DNA from 2 places in the Micromonospora ureilytica genome. Region 1 is predicted to be linked to the other one. Evidence: riboswitches for the same ligand, from Rfam matches in the RefSeq annotation. Region 1 holds a riboswitch; the other holds the start of a gene.
The links. Region 1 has a riboswitch for ZMP and ZTP ahead of IW248_RS10395 (glycine hydroxymethyltransferase). Riboswitches for the same ligand answer to the same signal wherever they lie in the genome.
Positions count from the first base shown of each region.

Region 2: linked by a shared signal. The riboswitch ahead of IW248_RS17500 (bifunctional 5,10-methylenetetrahydrofolate dehydrogenase/5,10-methenyltetrahydrofolate cyclohydrolase) and the one ahead of IW248_RS10395 (glycine hydroxymethyltransferase) in region 1 are both predicted to bind ZMP and ZTP.

Region 1 covers NZ_JADOTX010000001.1:2,343,051-2,350,336, reverse strand. The annotation lists gene IW248_RS10415 (cytochrome P450) at 1-987, shown strand, start outside; partial or broken gene lipP1 (LipP1 family hormone-sensitive lipase) at 995-1,909, shown strand; gene IW248_RS10405 (alpha-hydroxy acid oxidase) at 2,013-3,116, shown strand; gene IW248_RS10400 (hypothetical protein) at 3,205-3,465, shown strand; gene IW248_RS10395 (glycine hydroxymethyltransferase) at 3,576-5,012, opposite strand; ZMP/ZTP riboswitch at 5,032-5,121, opposite strand; gene IW248_RS10390 (SDR family NAD(P)-dependent oxidoreductase) at 5,278-6,084, shown strand; gene IW248_RS10385 (hemerythrin domain-containing protein) at 6,145-6,645, opposite strand; gene IW248_RS10380 (NAD(P)H-hydrate dehydratase) at 6,725-7,286, opposite strand, start outside.
Region 2 covers NZ_JADOTX010000001.1:3,881,542-3,888,827, reverse strand. The annotation lists gene IW248_RS17505 (vitamin B12-dependent ribonucleotide reductase) at 1-1,810, shown strand, start outside; gene IW248_RS17500 (bifunctional 5,10-methylenetetrahydrofolate dehydrogenase/5,10-methenyltetrahydrofolate cyclohydrolase) at 2,034-2,930, opposite strand; ZMP/ZTP riboswitch at 2,944-3,025, opposite strand; gene IW248_RS17495 (RNA polymerase sigma factor) at 3,166-3,735, shown strand; gene IW248_RS17490 (CU044_5270 family protein) at 3,746-4,717, shown strand; gene IW248_RS17485 (FAD-dependent monooxygenase) at 4,741-5,853, opposite strand; gene IW248_RS17480 (DUF2332 domain-containing protein) at 5,998-6,933, shown strand; gene IW248_RS17475 (MerR family transcriptional regulator) at 6,952-7,286, opposite strand, start outside.

The DNA.
Region 1 (7,286 bases):
ATCCTGCGTACCTTCCAAACCTCGATGATGTTCGTCAACCCGCCCGACCACACCCGGATGCGGCACGTCTTCTCCCGCACCTTCACGCCGCGCCGGCTCGGCGCTCTGGAACCGGTGATCCTGCGGGTGGTCGACGAGCTGTTGGACCGGATGGCGGACGCCGGGGAGGGCGTTGTCGACTTCGTGGCCGACTTCGCGTACCCGATCCCGGCCCTGGTGATGGCCGAGTTCATCGGTATCCCGGCCGCCGACCTGCCGTGGTACCGCGAGCGGGTGGAGTGGATCGACGAGTTCCTGGACGTGGCGGGGAAGACCCCGCAGCGGCTGGCCGCGGCCAACGCCGCCGCGCGGGAGTTGCGGGTCTTCTACCGGGAGCTGCTTGAACACCGCCGTCGAGTGCCCGGGAACGACCTGCTCAGCGGGTTGGTCGAGGCGCTGGACTCCGGGGAGGTGGAGCTGACCGAGGAGGAGCTGGTCAGCAACCTGATCGTGCTGTTCAACGCCAGCTTCGTCACCACCGTCTACATGCTCAGCAATGGGCTGCCGTTGCTGTTGGCGCACCCGGAGACGGTCGCGGCGCTGCCCACCGACGCCACGCTGGCGCAGGGCTGCGTCGACGAGGTGCTGCGGTTGGCGAGCCCGGTGCACTTCCTGGCGCGCGCCGCGCCGGCCGACACCGTGCTGCACGGCGCGCCGGTCGCGAAGGACGACAATGTGCTGATCATGATCGGGGCGGCCAACCGGGACCCGGCCCGCTTCCCGGCCCCGGACACCTTCGACCCGACCCGTCCCGGCCCTCCGTCACTGGCCTTCGGGGTGGGTCTGCACTTCTGCCTCGGCGCGGCGGTGTCGCGGTTGGAGGGTCGCCTCGCGCTGCCCCGGCTGTTCGCCCGGTTCCCGGCGCTGACGGTCACCGAGACGCCGACGTACAGCGGCAGCCTGTTCCTGCGCGGAATCGACAAGTTACTGGTGAGCACCTGTGGATAGGAGCGACATGGCCCTGCATCCGGAGGTGGCGGCGTACCGTGCGGCCCGTGCCGCGGCCGGCACCCCGCCGCTGTACGCGCAGACCCTTTCCGAGGCGCGCGCCGCGGACCTGGCCGCGATCCGCGCCGGCGGCGGCGCGGTCGAGCCGGTGACCGAGGTACGCGACGAGCGGATCCCCGGCCCCGCCGGGGAACTACCGCTGCGGGTGTACCGGCCGGCCGGTTCGGGTCCACTGCCCACCCTGCTCTACTTCTTCGGCGGCGGGTGGACGCTCGGCAGCATCGACACCGCCGACGGCATCTGCCGACGCCTGGCCAACGCCGTCCCCTGTCAGGTGATCACCGTCGGCTACCGGCTCGCCCCGGAGCACCCCTTCCCGGCGGCGGTGCACGACTGCCACGCCGCCGCCTCCTGGGTCGCCCGGCACGCCGACCGGCTGGGCGTGGACCCGACCCGACTGGCGGTGGGAGGGGACAGCGCCGGCGGGAACCTGGCCGCCGCGGTCACCCTGCTCAGCCGGACGGACGGGCCCCCACTCGCCGCGCAACTGCTGGTCTATCCGAACACCGACCAGAGCGGCGAACCGGCCGGCGACGACGACCCGGCGCTGTTCAACCGCCGTTCGATCGTCTGGTACCGGACGCACTACCTGGCCGACCCGGCCCATGCCCGGGACCCGCTGGCCTCCCCGTTGCTCGCCGACGACCTGTCCGGGTTGCCGCCGGCGCTGGTGATCACCGCCGAACTGGACCCCCTCCACACCGAGGGGCAGCGGTACGCCGAGCGGCTGCGCGACGCCGGTGTGTCCACCCGGCTGGAGCACTACCCGGGCATGATCCACGGGTTCTTCGCCATGCCGGGGACCTTCACCGACGGGCGGCGGGCGCAGGGGAGCGCGGCGGCGTTCCTCCGCGATCGCTTCGGGCTGGCGGCCGGTCCGGGCGAGGCTGCCGAAGCCGACGGTCCGGGCGGGGTGGAGGAGTTGGCCGGCCCGGCCGAGCCGGTGGCCACGCCGGGTCCGGGCGATGGGTGAGCGGGTGCTGACCGACCTGCCGGCCGTGTCGCTCGCCGACTACGCCGAGCAAGCCCGGGCCCTGCTGCCGCCGGACGTGTGGGACTACCTGGCCGGCGGCAGCGCGTCCGAGGTGACCCTCGCCGCGAACCGACACGCACTGGACCGGGTCGCGGTGCTGCCCCGGGTGCTGCGCGGCGTGGACACTGTCGACCTCGGCACCCGGCTGCTCGGCCGTCGGTACGCCATGCCGGTCGGGGTGGCGCCGATGGCGTACCAGCGACTGGTGCACCCGGACGGAGAGCTGGGTCTGGCGGCGGCGGCCGGCGCGGCCGGGATTCCGTACCTGGCGAGCACTCTGGGCAGCACACCCATCGAACAGGTCACCGGGGTGGGCGCGGACGTCTGGTTCCAGCTCTACTGGCTGCGCGACCGGGCCCTCGTCCGCGACCTGCTGGACCGGGTCGTCGCGGCCGGGTGCCGGGCGCTGGTGGTCACCGTGGACGTCCCGGTGCTCGGCCGACGTCCTCGGGACCTGCGCAACGCGTTCCGGCTGCCGGCCGAGGTGGTCGCCGCGAACCTCCCCGACGGTCGCGACGCGCTGGCACACTCCGGTGCCCCCGGGGTGTCCGCGATCGCCGCGCACACCGCCGCGTCGTTCGCGCCGGCGCTGCGCTGGGCGGACCTGGCGTGGCTGCGCGAGCAGGTCGACCTGCCGCTGGTGGTCAAGGGGCTGCTGGACCCGCGCGACGCGACCGAGGCGGTACGGGTCGGCGCGGACGCGGTGGTCGTCTCCAACCACGGCGGGCGGCAACTGGACGGCTCACCGGCGAGCGTCACCATGCTGCCGGAGGTCGTCGCCGCGGTCGGGGACGGTTGCCAGGTGCTGCTGGACAGCGGCATCCGGGGCGGCACCGACGTGCTGCGGGCGCTCGCGTTGGGCGCGGCCGGGGTGCTGGTCGGCCGACCGCTGCTCTGGGCGCTGGCCGTCGGTGGCGAACCGGCCGCCCGGGACGCGTTGGCGCTGCTCGCCGCCGAGCTGACCGATGCGCTCACCCTGGCCGGCTGCTCAGACACGGTGGCGGCCGGCGAGCTGCGTACCCTCGGGGTGGGGTGAGCGGTGCACCGGGCGGGTTGACACAGCGCGTTCATCGGATGGCAATGCGCGACGACCCGCGTGCCGCCGTCCTGGGTGGACGGTCATAATAAGCCGCATGGTTGCCTGGGAGTACGCCCTGCTCGTCCGTCGCTATCAGGGACAGGGCCGCAATTTTCACGTCTCGTTCGTCTGGTACGCGCCGGACGGGTCACGTAAGGACATCACGGCCTATGGCGACACCGCCATCGCGCACCTCAACCGCGCCGGTCGGGAGGGGTGGGAGCTGGTCTCCGCCGCCGAGGACGTCAACAACGTCCAGGGCAGCACCGAAGTCCACCGCTACCACCTGAAGCGCCCCATGGCCTGACGGTCGCCCCTGCACCCTCCCGCGTCGATCATGGAGTTGTGGTGGTGGACGCAAGTCGCGCACCAGCCCGGGTCGGGCACCACAACTCCAAGATCGACGGGAGCGGCGGCTCAGGTCAGGTCGATGCCGGGGTAGAGGGGGTACGTGGCCAGCAGGTCGGTGGCGTGGCGGGCTACCTTGTCGGCCAGGCCGGCGTCCAGGTTGTACTTCGCCTTCGACGGGGTGCCGTCGGCGTTGGCGCCGGCGGTGGTCTGGGTCAGCACGGTGTGGATCAGCTCGGCGGTCTGGTCCATCTCGGCGGCGCCGAGGCCCCGGGTGGTCAGCGCCGGGGTGCCGATCCGGATGCCGGACGTGTACCAGGCCCCGTTCGGGTCCTGCGGGACCGAGTTGCGGTTGGTGACGATGCCCGAGTCGAGGAGGGCCTGCTCGGCCTGCCGGCCGGTGAGCTCGTACCCGGACACGTCGATGAGCACCAGGTGGTTGTCGGTGCCACCGGTGACCAACGTGGCGCCCCGGCTCAGCAGCCCCTCGGCGAGCGCCTGCGCGTTGTCGACGATCCGCTGGGCGTAGTCGGCGAAGTCGGGCCGGCGGGCCTCGGCGAGCGCGACCGCCTTGGCGGCCATCACGTGCGGCAGCGGCCCACCGAGCACCATCGGGCAGCCCCGGTCCACCTGGTCGGCCAGCTCGGGCTGGCAGAGCACCATGCCGCCGCGCGGGCCGCGCAACGACTTGTGCGTGGTGGTCGTGACGATGTGCGCGTGCGGCACCGGGTCGAAGTCGCCGGTGAACACCTTGCCGGCCACCAGGCCGGCGAAGTGCGCCATGTCGACCATGAAGGTGGCGCCGACCGAGTCGGCGATCTCCCGCAGGATCCGGAAGTTCACCTTCCGGGGGTACGCCGAGTAGCCGCCCACCAGGATCAGCGGCTTGAACTCGCGGGCGGCCTCGGCCACCCGGTCGTAGTCGATCAGGCCGGTCGCCGGGTCGGTGCCGTAGCTGCGCTGGTCGAACATCTTGCCGGAGATGTTCGGCCGGAAGCCGTGGGTGAGGTGGCCACCGGCGTCCAGTGACATGCCGAGCATCCGCTGGTTGCCCAGCTCGCGGCGCAGGGCGAACCAGTCGGCCTCGGTGAGGTCGTTGACCTGACGGACCTGGGCCTTCTTCAGGGCGGGGGACTCCACCCGGTCGGCCAGGACCGCCCAGAACGCGACCAGGTTGGCGTCGATGCCCGAGTGCGGCTGCACGTACGCGTGCGGGGCGCCGAACAGCTCCCGAGCGTGCTCGGCGGCGAGCGCCTCGACGGTGTCGACGTTCTGGCAGCCGGCGTAGAAGCGGCGGCCGACGGTGCCCTCGGCGTACTTGTCGCTGAACCAGTTGCCCATGGCCAGCAGGGTCGCCGGGGAGGCGTAGTTCTCGCTGGCGATCAACTTGAGCGACTCGCGTTGGTCGGTCAGCTCGGCGCCGATGGCGTCGGCCACCCGCGGCTCGACAGCCCTGATCACCTCAAGGGCACTACGGAATGCGGTGGACTCGGCGTTGCGCGACATGCGACCTCCAACAGACGTGCGGGAAGGCCCAGGCGCTCGGCAAACGTCCACGTGACGAGGCCGCTCCCCGATGGTTGTCCATCCCCACGCGCCAGTAACGGCCTGCGCTGATCCTACCGGGCCGGGTCTGGCCGTTCGGGCCGCCCTCCGGGAGTCGACCCGCCGACGGGATTGCGCGGTCCGTCGCGGGGCACTCGGTAGGTGACCACCGCACCGCCGCGGTGCGGCCAGGGTCCGAACGGTTCGCACAGAAGGAGTCAAGATCATGAACACACCCACCTCCGACCGGCCCCTCGCCCTGGTGACCGGGGCCTCCAGCGGGATCGGGTACGAGCTGGCGGCGCAGTTCGTCGAGCACGGCTTCGACCTGGTCATCGCCGCCGAGGACGACGGCATCGAACTGGCGGCACAGAAGCTGCGCCGTGACGGCGGCCCGCAGGTCTGGTCGGTCCGCGTCGACCTGGCCCGCGAGCAGGGCGTGACGGAGCTGGTGGCCGCCGTCACCGCGACCGGCCGGCCGCTGGACGCGCTGGCGCTCAACGCCGGTCGGGGCGCCGGTGGCGCCTTCGTCGGCGGCACCGACCTCGCCGACGAGCTGGAGATCGTCGACCTCAACGTGCGCTCGACGGTGCACCTGGCGAAGCGGCTGCTGCCCGGGATGGTCGAGCGGGGCGCGGGCCGGGTCCTCTTCACCTCGTCGATCGCCTCCACCATGCCGGGGCCGTTCCAGGCGGTCTACAACGCGTCGAAGTCGTTCGTGCAGTCCTTCGCCGAGGCGCTGCGCAACGAGTTGAAGGACACCGGCGTCACGGTGACCGCGCTGATGCCCGGCCCGACCGACACGGAGTTCTTCGACCGGGCCGACATGGAGGACACCCGGGTGGGCTCGGGCCGGAAGGACGACCCGGCGAAGGTCGCCGCGCAGGGCTTCGAGGCGATGATGAAGGGTGACCAGACGGTCACCGCGGGCTCGCTGATGAACAAGATGCAGACCGCCGCCGGCAAGATCATTCCGGACAAGCTCAAGTCCGAGCAGCACCGCCGGATGGCCGAGCCGGGATCGGGGAACTGACCCGTGGTGCACGACGAAGGGCCCGGCATGATGCCGGGCCCTTCGGTGTGAGCGGGTGCCTCAGGCCGTCACCGCATCGAGCGCCTTCTTGATCGCCTTCGGCGCGGTGGGGGTACGCGGCGCGTCCGCGCGCAGCGCGATCATCTTCTCGCCGATCTCCTGCAGCTGCTTGCGGCCCAGCGCGTCGCGGACCTTGGGGAACCACTCCTCCTCTTCCTCCTCGACGTGGTGGGTGACGTTCTCGATCAACACTGTCGTCTTGGCGTTGAACCGCTCGTCGTCGGCGTCCATACTGGCCAGCTCGGCGCAGAGCACATCGGCGACGTGGTGTTCCTCGTACGACTCGAGGATGTCGTCCTCCAGGTCGGGCAGCAGCCGGCGGACCTCCGGGTACATCACCTCGTTCTCCAGATAGGTGTGCACTGTCAGTGCCTCCAGGATCTGGTCCACCAGCTTCTGCCGCTGGCTCGCCGGCCCCTCCTCGGCGTCCTGGAAGGCCTTGAACAGGCGGCGCATTTCCTTGTGGTCCTCTTTGAGCAGGACGATGGCATCGGTCGACACCGGTGTGACCTCCCTGAAAAGTCTCGGCTGGTGGAGTTCCGGTACCCCCACGCCCATTGCGGAAACAGGTGAAAACGTCTCAGACCATGGCCAGTGTGCGGGGGATCTCGTCGAGCAGTTCCCGAGCCAGAAAGCCGATCCGGCCGTAGCGGGGGATCAGCCGCTGGCCACTTACCGAGTGGGCGAACGAGCCCCAGCAGGCCGCCTGCGCCGGGTCGGCACCCCGGGACAGCAGCCCGGCCAACAACCCGGCGAGCACGTCCCCGCTGCCCGAGGTGCCCAGCCCGGCGTCGCCGCTCTCCTCCCGCCAACCCCGCCCGTCCGGGGCAGCCACGTGCCCGTACAGCGACACGACCGCCTCGTACCGGGCGGCCAACTCGGCCGCCTCGGCGTCCAGGTCGTCGCCCGGGTCCCGCCCGAGCAGGTGCCCGGCCTCGGTGACGTTGGGGGTGAGCACCACGGGCCGACCCGAGCCGACCAGCAGGTCCGGTGCGTGGCTGAGCGCACCGAGGGCGTACGCGTCGAGCACCAGCGACGTATCCGGACGGGCCGCCTCCAGGACCAGGCCCAACAGGCGGTTGGTCTCGTCGATCGCCTTCAGGCCGGGGCCGAGGGTCACCACGTCGGCCTGCGCGACCAGC
Region 2 (7,286 bases), 1.5 Mb from region 1:
CCCGTGCTCGGAGTACCTGCACCTGGACAACTCCTCGTGCAACCTGGCCTCGCTCAACCTGATGAAGTTCCTCCGTGCCGACGGTGGCTTCGAGGTGGAGAAGTTCGTCAAGTCCGTCGAGTTCGTGATCACCGCGATGGACATCTCGATCTGCTTCGCGGACTTCCCGACCGAGAAGATCGGTGAGACGTCCCGCGCCTACCGGCAGCTCGGCATCGGCTACGCCAACCTGGGCGCCCTGCTGATGGCCACCGGCCTGCCGTACGACTCGGACCAGGGCCGCTCGGTCGCCGCGTCGATCACGTCCCTGATGACCGGCACCGCCTACCGCCGCTCTGCCGAGCTGGCCGGCGTCGTCGGCCCGTACGACGGCTACGCCCGCAACGCCGAGCCGCACAAGCGGGTCATGCGCAAGCACGCCGCGGCCAATGACGAGATCAAGCCGAGCAGCCCGGTGGCCACCGCGATCGTCCGTGAGGCGACCAAGCAGTGGACCCAGGGCAACAAGATCGGTGACAAGTTCGGTTGGCGCAACGCGCAGGCGAGCGTCCTCGCCCCGACCGGCACGATCGGCTTCATGATGGACTGCGACACGACCGGCGTGGAGCCGGACCTGGCGCTTGTCAAGTTCAAGAAGCTGGTCGGCGGCGGCTCGATGCAGATCGTCAACCAGACGGTGCCGCGCGCCCTGCGCAGCCTCGGCTACCCCGAGGAGCAGGTCGAGGCGATCGTCGAGCACATCGCCGACCACGGCCACGTGGTGGACGCCCCCGGCCTCAAGCCGGAGCACTACCCGGTCTTCGACTGTGCCATGGGGGAGCGGACGATCGCCCCGATGGGTCACGTGCGGATGATGGCGGCCATTCAGCCGTTCGTCTCCGGCGCCATCTCCAAGACGGTCAACATGCCGGAGGCGGCCACCGTCGAGGACGTCGAGAAGATCTACTTCGAGGGCTGGAAGCTCGGCCTCAAGGCGCTGGCGATCTACCGGGACAACTGCAAGGTCGGGCAGCCGCTCTCGGTGGCCAAGTCCAACAAGGCCACCGAGCCGGCCGCAGTCGAGACCGCAGCGGCCGCACCGGCCGCTGTCGAGAAGGTCATCGAGTACCGGCCGGTGCGTAAGCGCCTGCCGAAGAAGCGCCCGTCCGAGACGGTCAGCTTCTCCGTCGGTGGCGCCGAGGGCTACCTGACCGCGTCGTCCTACCCGGACGACGGCCTCGGTGAGGTCTTCCTGAAGATGTCCAAGCAGGGCTCGACCCTCGCCGGCGTGATGGACGCCTTCTCGGTGGCCATCAGCATCGGCCTGCAGTACGGCGTGCCGCTGGAGACGTTCGTCAGCAAGTTCACCAACATGCGCTTCGAGCCGGCCGGCATGACCGACGACCCGGACGTGCGGATGGCGGCCTCGGTGATGGACTACATCTTCCGTCGCCTGGCGCTGGACTTCCTGCCCTACGAGCGCCGTGCCGAGCTGGGCATCTTCACCGCCTCGGAGCGGGCCGCGCAGCTGCGGGCCGAGGCCGACGCGGAGGCCGCCGCCGTCACCGGCGTCGAACTGACCGCGATGGCGTCGTCCGCACCGGTGGAGGCCCCGGCCAAGTCCGAGGCCGTCGCCCAGCCGGCCCAGGAGATGGCCGACGTGGCCGCCGCCAAGCCGGCTCCGAGCGTGGGTTCCAGCACCGAACTGCTGGAGGCCGTGATCGGCAAGGCCGCCGACGCACCGCTCTGCTTCACCTGCGGTACGAAGATGCGCCCCGCCGGTAGCTGCTACGTCTGCGAGGGCTGCGGCTCCACCAGCGGCTGCAGCTGACGTACGCGAAACGCGGCGCTGCCCCGGTCTCCCTCGTCGGAGGCCGGGGCAGCTCCGTTTCCGGGTCCCCTGGAGGCTCGCGCGGGAGAGCATGTTGTCGTTGGCCGTGATGCCTGTGAGTCATCGTGATGACTCACAGGCATCACGCTCGTCAGGGTGTTGCGCGGTGGGCTGGCAGCCCACCGCGCAATAGCCGCCTTCTGGCGATGACGACGGAACCGGGCTACTGGCTCGCGCGTTCGGCGGCGCGCACGGCGTTGCGGAACAGCATCGCGACGGTGGTCGGACCGACCCCGCCGACCCGGGGCGTGATCGCGCCGGCGACCTCGGCGCACGCTTCGTCCACATCCGGCAGGAGACGCCGCCCGTCGTAGCGGACGCCGGCGCCGATGACGACGCCGCCGGGCTTGACGTGCTCAGGCTGCACGATCCCGGGTACGCCGGCGGCGGCCACGAGGATGTCGGCGCGGCGGGTGTAGCGGGCCCAGTCGGGCACACCTGTGTGTACGACGGTGACGGCCGCGTTGGCGGTCGGGCGCTTCTGGGCGAGCAGCATCGCCAGGGGGCGGCCAAGGGTGGCGCCGCGGCCGAGGATGACGACCTCACGACCGGCGACGGGGATCTCGTAGTACGCCAGGAGGGCTTCGATGCCGGCGGGGGTGCACGGCAGCGGGCCGGGCAGGCCGACGGCGAGACGCCCTATGTTCAGCGGATGCATGCCGTCGACGTCCTTGTCCGGGTCGATGGTCTGCAACGCCGCGTCGTAGTCCAGGTGCCCCGGCACGGGGTACTGCACGAGCAGCCCGTGCACGGCCGGGTCGGTGTTGAACCGGGCAATGGCCCGGTGCAGCTCGGCCTGGGTGGCGGTGGCAGGCAGATGCACGTGCGGGGACGCGAACCCGAGCGCGGCGGCCTGACGCTGCTTGATGGCGATGTAACCGGCGCTGGCGTCGTCGTCGCCGACGAGGATGGTGGCGAGGCTCGGGGTGATCCCGCGGCTGCGTAGGCGGGCTGCCGCGGCGGCGGTCTCGGCCAGGACGGCCTCGGCGACGGGTGCGCCCGGCAGGAGCCGGGCCGTGCCCGACGGGGTGTGCTCTACGGATTTGCTGGTCGTGGTCATGACGGTTCCTCGACGCAGGCGCCCAGGCGGTCGACGCCCGCGACAGGCTCCCCGATGGTTTCACCATCCCCGTGCCGCCAGTCGCCGGTGCTTCGATAATGCCGCATCACCAGGGCGGTTGCCCAACTGGACCAGCAGGGCCGCCGTCAGCGCCGGGCAGGCTCGCCATGGTTCGGTAACACCTGCGCTCCGGCTTACGAAGAAGGGGTGTGAAGGCTACGAGGGAGGACGGCCTGTGAGTGAGCCGAGCCGAGCCGACGACGACATTTCCAGCATCGGAGCCGATCCGGTGGCCTTCGAGGTCTTCTACCGGCGGCACCTGGAGGCGGTGGGCCGGTTCGTGGCGCGGCGGGTCGACGACCCACACCTCGCCGCCGACCTCACCGCTGACGTGTTCCTGGCGGTGATCGAGTCGGCGGCCGGCTACCGGCCGGACCGGGGTAGCCAGATCGGCTGGCTGTACGGGGTGGCCCGCAACGTCATCGGCGACGAGCGGCGTCGGGCGGCCCAACGGCTGCGGGTGACCGGCCGTCTGGCCGGCCGACGGGACCTGGGCCCCGATGACATCGCCCGCATCGAGGAGCGGATCGACGCCGAGTCGGCGGCCCGCCGCACCCATCGGGCCCTGAGCGAGCTACCCGAGGGCACCCGGACGCTCGTCGAACTCGTCGCGGTGGACGGCCTCACCGTCGCGGAGGCGGCGACCGTGCTGGGGGTGTCGCCGGTCGCCGCTCGGGTCCGCCTGCATCGGGCCCGCCGCCTCGTCCGCGCCGTGCTCGCCCACCCGGCCACCACCCTCGCCTGAGGAGACGGAGATGACGATGAACGAGATCGAACGGTCGCCGCAGGGTTTCGAGGAGCAGCTCCTCAGGGATCTGACCGCTCACGTCGCCCAACGGGCCGAGTCGGCTTCGGCGGCCCGTCCGGTCGGACGCCGTACCCGGTTCCTGCGTGGTTGGCGCCTCGCCGGAGCGTTAGGGCTGGCAGTCACGTTGACCGCCGGCGCGCTGGCGGTTCAGACCATGAGGCTGGGCGATCAGCCGCCGCCCACGGCCAACGCGTCGGAGATCTTCCATCTGGCGGCCGACGCGGCCCGGCAGCAGCCGGAACTCACCGCTCGGCCCGATCAGTACGTCTTCACGGAATCCCTGGCGACGATCCGGGATTTGCCGGACAGCGGCCCGTACCAGACCATTCGGAACCAACTGTGGCAGTCGGCCGGCGGAGTCGCGTACACGCAGGGACGCTACCGACAGGAGAGCGATCCGAACGGGTGGGGCGAGCTGAGGGTGCTCCGCATGGACGATGCCGCCGATCCCACGAAGGAGCTCGACGCGTTCCAGCCGCCCGCGTACCACGGGGACCTGCCCACCGATCCGGACGAGCTGCTTCGATACCTTCGGGAACACCCGGTCGACCTGCACCTTCCCGAAGGCGCCGACGAGGAGGCCGTGTACGGGGGCGAGAGCATGGCGTACACCACCGCATGGTCGATGCTCGACGGCTACGTGCCGCCCCGAGCGCTGGCGGCGCTGTTCGAAGTGCTGGCACGGCAGCCCGGAGCGGTCGTCATATCGGGTGACGTCGTGGACGTCGCCGGCCGGCACGGGGTGGCGATTCGTATGCCCGGCGTGATCGGCGGCAACCTGGATCTCATCTTCGATCGGGACTCCCACGTCTACCTTGGCACCCGTAATTCGGTGGTGCGTAACGGCAAGGAGTCACTGGAGTCGGCTGCCGCGCTCCTGCGGGTCGCAATCGTCGACAGGCCGGGGCAGCTGCCGTGAGCGGGCTGGCCACGGCAGACCGGTCAGGGCTGGGCGAACAGGGGCCCGTAGTTCGAGCGGAACATCTGCTCGCCGAGGCGGCGCATCACCAGGTCGCGCAGCGCGGGTGGGAGCCCGGTGGCCTTGTCGCGGCGGTGGGTCTGACTGAGCACCCAGTTCGTACGCGGGCGACGCCGCGTCTCAAAGTCACGCAGCGCGTCGGCGACGGAATCGGCGGTGGCCAACGACGAGGCGAGCACGACGGCGTCCTCCAGGGCCATCGCCGCGCCCTGGGCCATGTTCGGTGAGGTGGCGTGGGCGGCGTCGCCGATCAGCAGCACCGGCCCCCGGGACCAGGAGTCGAGGACGACCTCCTGGTTCGGCCCGGCGTGCAGGGTGCTGTCGTCGTAGTCGAGGGCCTTGAGCATGGTGGCCACCGGCTCGGTGAACGTCGCAGCCAGGTCGTCACGCCAGTCGGGCCGGTCGGCCACCGGGCCGTCGTTGTAGTAGCAGTACGTCTGCTCGGCGCTGATCGGGATCGTCAGGAACTGCCTTCCACGCCCCAACTGCACCGACCAGACCGGCTCGTCGTCCACGCGGGGAGCGACCCACCGGTACGCGTACTGGCCGAGGTCCCGGGCGGCTCGGCCGTCGAAGGCGAGCCGGCGGACCGTCGAGTTCACCCCGTCCGCGCCGAGCACCAGGTCGTACCGTTGGGTGCTGTTGTCGTCGAACTCGACGGCAACCTGGTCCCCCTCCTGGGCCAGCGCGACCGGCTGACGGCCCCAGCTGATCGGGGCGTCGCCCACGCCGTCGAGCAGCGCCCGGTGCAGCTGCGCCCGGGGCAACGACACGCACGCTCCGACGCCCTGCCACAGCGCGGCCACGTCGATGTCGAAGAGGCGACGCCCGCGCTGGTTGGCGCTGCGCTGCCGGGTGATCTCCACGGAGACGTCGGCGACCGACCCTCGCAGACCGAGTACGTCGAGCATCCGGGTCGCGTTGCCGGTGAGGTAGATCCCGGTGCCGGAGTCGGTCGGTCCGAGCGCCCGCTCGACCACGTCGATCGTCGCGCCCCACTCGCGTAGCGCGGCCACCGTCGCCAGTCCGGCGACACCACCGCCGACGATCAGGACCCGGACACCGTCACCCCGCACGACACGTTCCTCCCCGTTGCCTCAGCCCGACCCCGCTGAGCTGCTGCTCAACGGTCCGGCCGCCGCAGCACTCTATGAGGCGAGTGAGTCAGCGCACGGGAATGGGGGCTGAATTTCCGAGGAATGGGCTGCGACGATGAGGGCATGACGACCGCTGAGGCGTACGCCGAGTTCGGCAGCCGCGAGGCGCGCGGAGTGTCGCCCACGTACGAGCGCCTGTCGCAGGCCGTCGCCCGCGACGACGACCTCCTCGCCCTGCTCGACGGGGTCCCGCCGGCCAAGCGGCAGCCGAATCTGCTGTTCGGCGTCGTCCGCTGGCTCGGTGGCCCGGTCGACGACCCGGTCACCTTCCACGACTTCGTGGTGACGCACTGGCCCGCCGTCGAGGCGGAACTGCTCATCCGGGCCACCCAGACGAACGAGGCGGGCCGGTGCGCGGTCCTGCTGCCGGTACTCGCCGCGTTGCCGCAGCCCCTCGCCCTGCTGGAGGTCGGCGCGTCGGCCGGGCTCTGCCTCTACCCCGACCGGTACGCCTACCGATACGGCGATCATCAGATCGGCTCCGGTGCGCCGATCCTGGAGTGCGCGGCCAACGGCCTGGTGCCGCCGGCAGGCGTACCCCAGGTGGTGTGGCGAGCCGGCCTGGACCTCAACCCGCTCGACGTGACCGACCCCGGCGACGTGTCCTGGTTGGACGCGCTGATCTGGCCGGAACACGCCCACCGGCGGGCCCGGCTGCGGGCCGCGGCGGCGGTCGCCGCAGCCGACCCGCCGTTGCTGGTCCGTGGCGACCTGGTGGACGACCTGCCGGCGCTGGCCGCGCAGGCGCCGACCGACGCGACGCTTGTGGTCTTCCACACGTCGGTGCTCTACCAGGTGCCGCTCCCGCGCCGGGACGCGTTCGTCCGGTTGGTTAGCGAGCTGCCGGGGCACTGGGTCGCGAACGAGGCGCCGGACGTGCTCGGGTACGACGCGTTGCCCGAGCCACCCGACGATGCGCTGTACAACGTTCTCGCGCTCGACGGGAAGCCGCTGGCCTGGGCCAGGGGCCACGGCCAGGCGATGACCTGGTTCGGCTGAAGCCCCCAGCCACCCAGCTCAACGGGCCGGCTCGGGCATCCGGGCGCGCAGGGCCCGGATGAACCAGTCCACCGCCGGCACTGTCGCATCGCCGGTCGACCAACCGTTGAGCACCGCCAGCAGGTCGAGGTAGCGGTCCCGGCGGGGATCGTTGGCCGGAACCAGCCGGTCGAGCAACCGCTGACGCAGGTTCGCGTCGTCAGGGTGCCCGTGGAGACTCGCGTACCGACTGGTGACGGCCGCGACCACCGGATCGGCGTCTGGGCTTGTCGGGTCGAGACCGGCCGCGAGGGCGGCGGCCACCGCGTCCCGGACCACAGCGACGGCGTCCGGGCGGGGCAGCCCCGGGACGT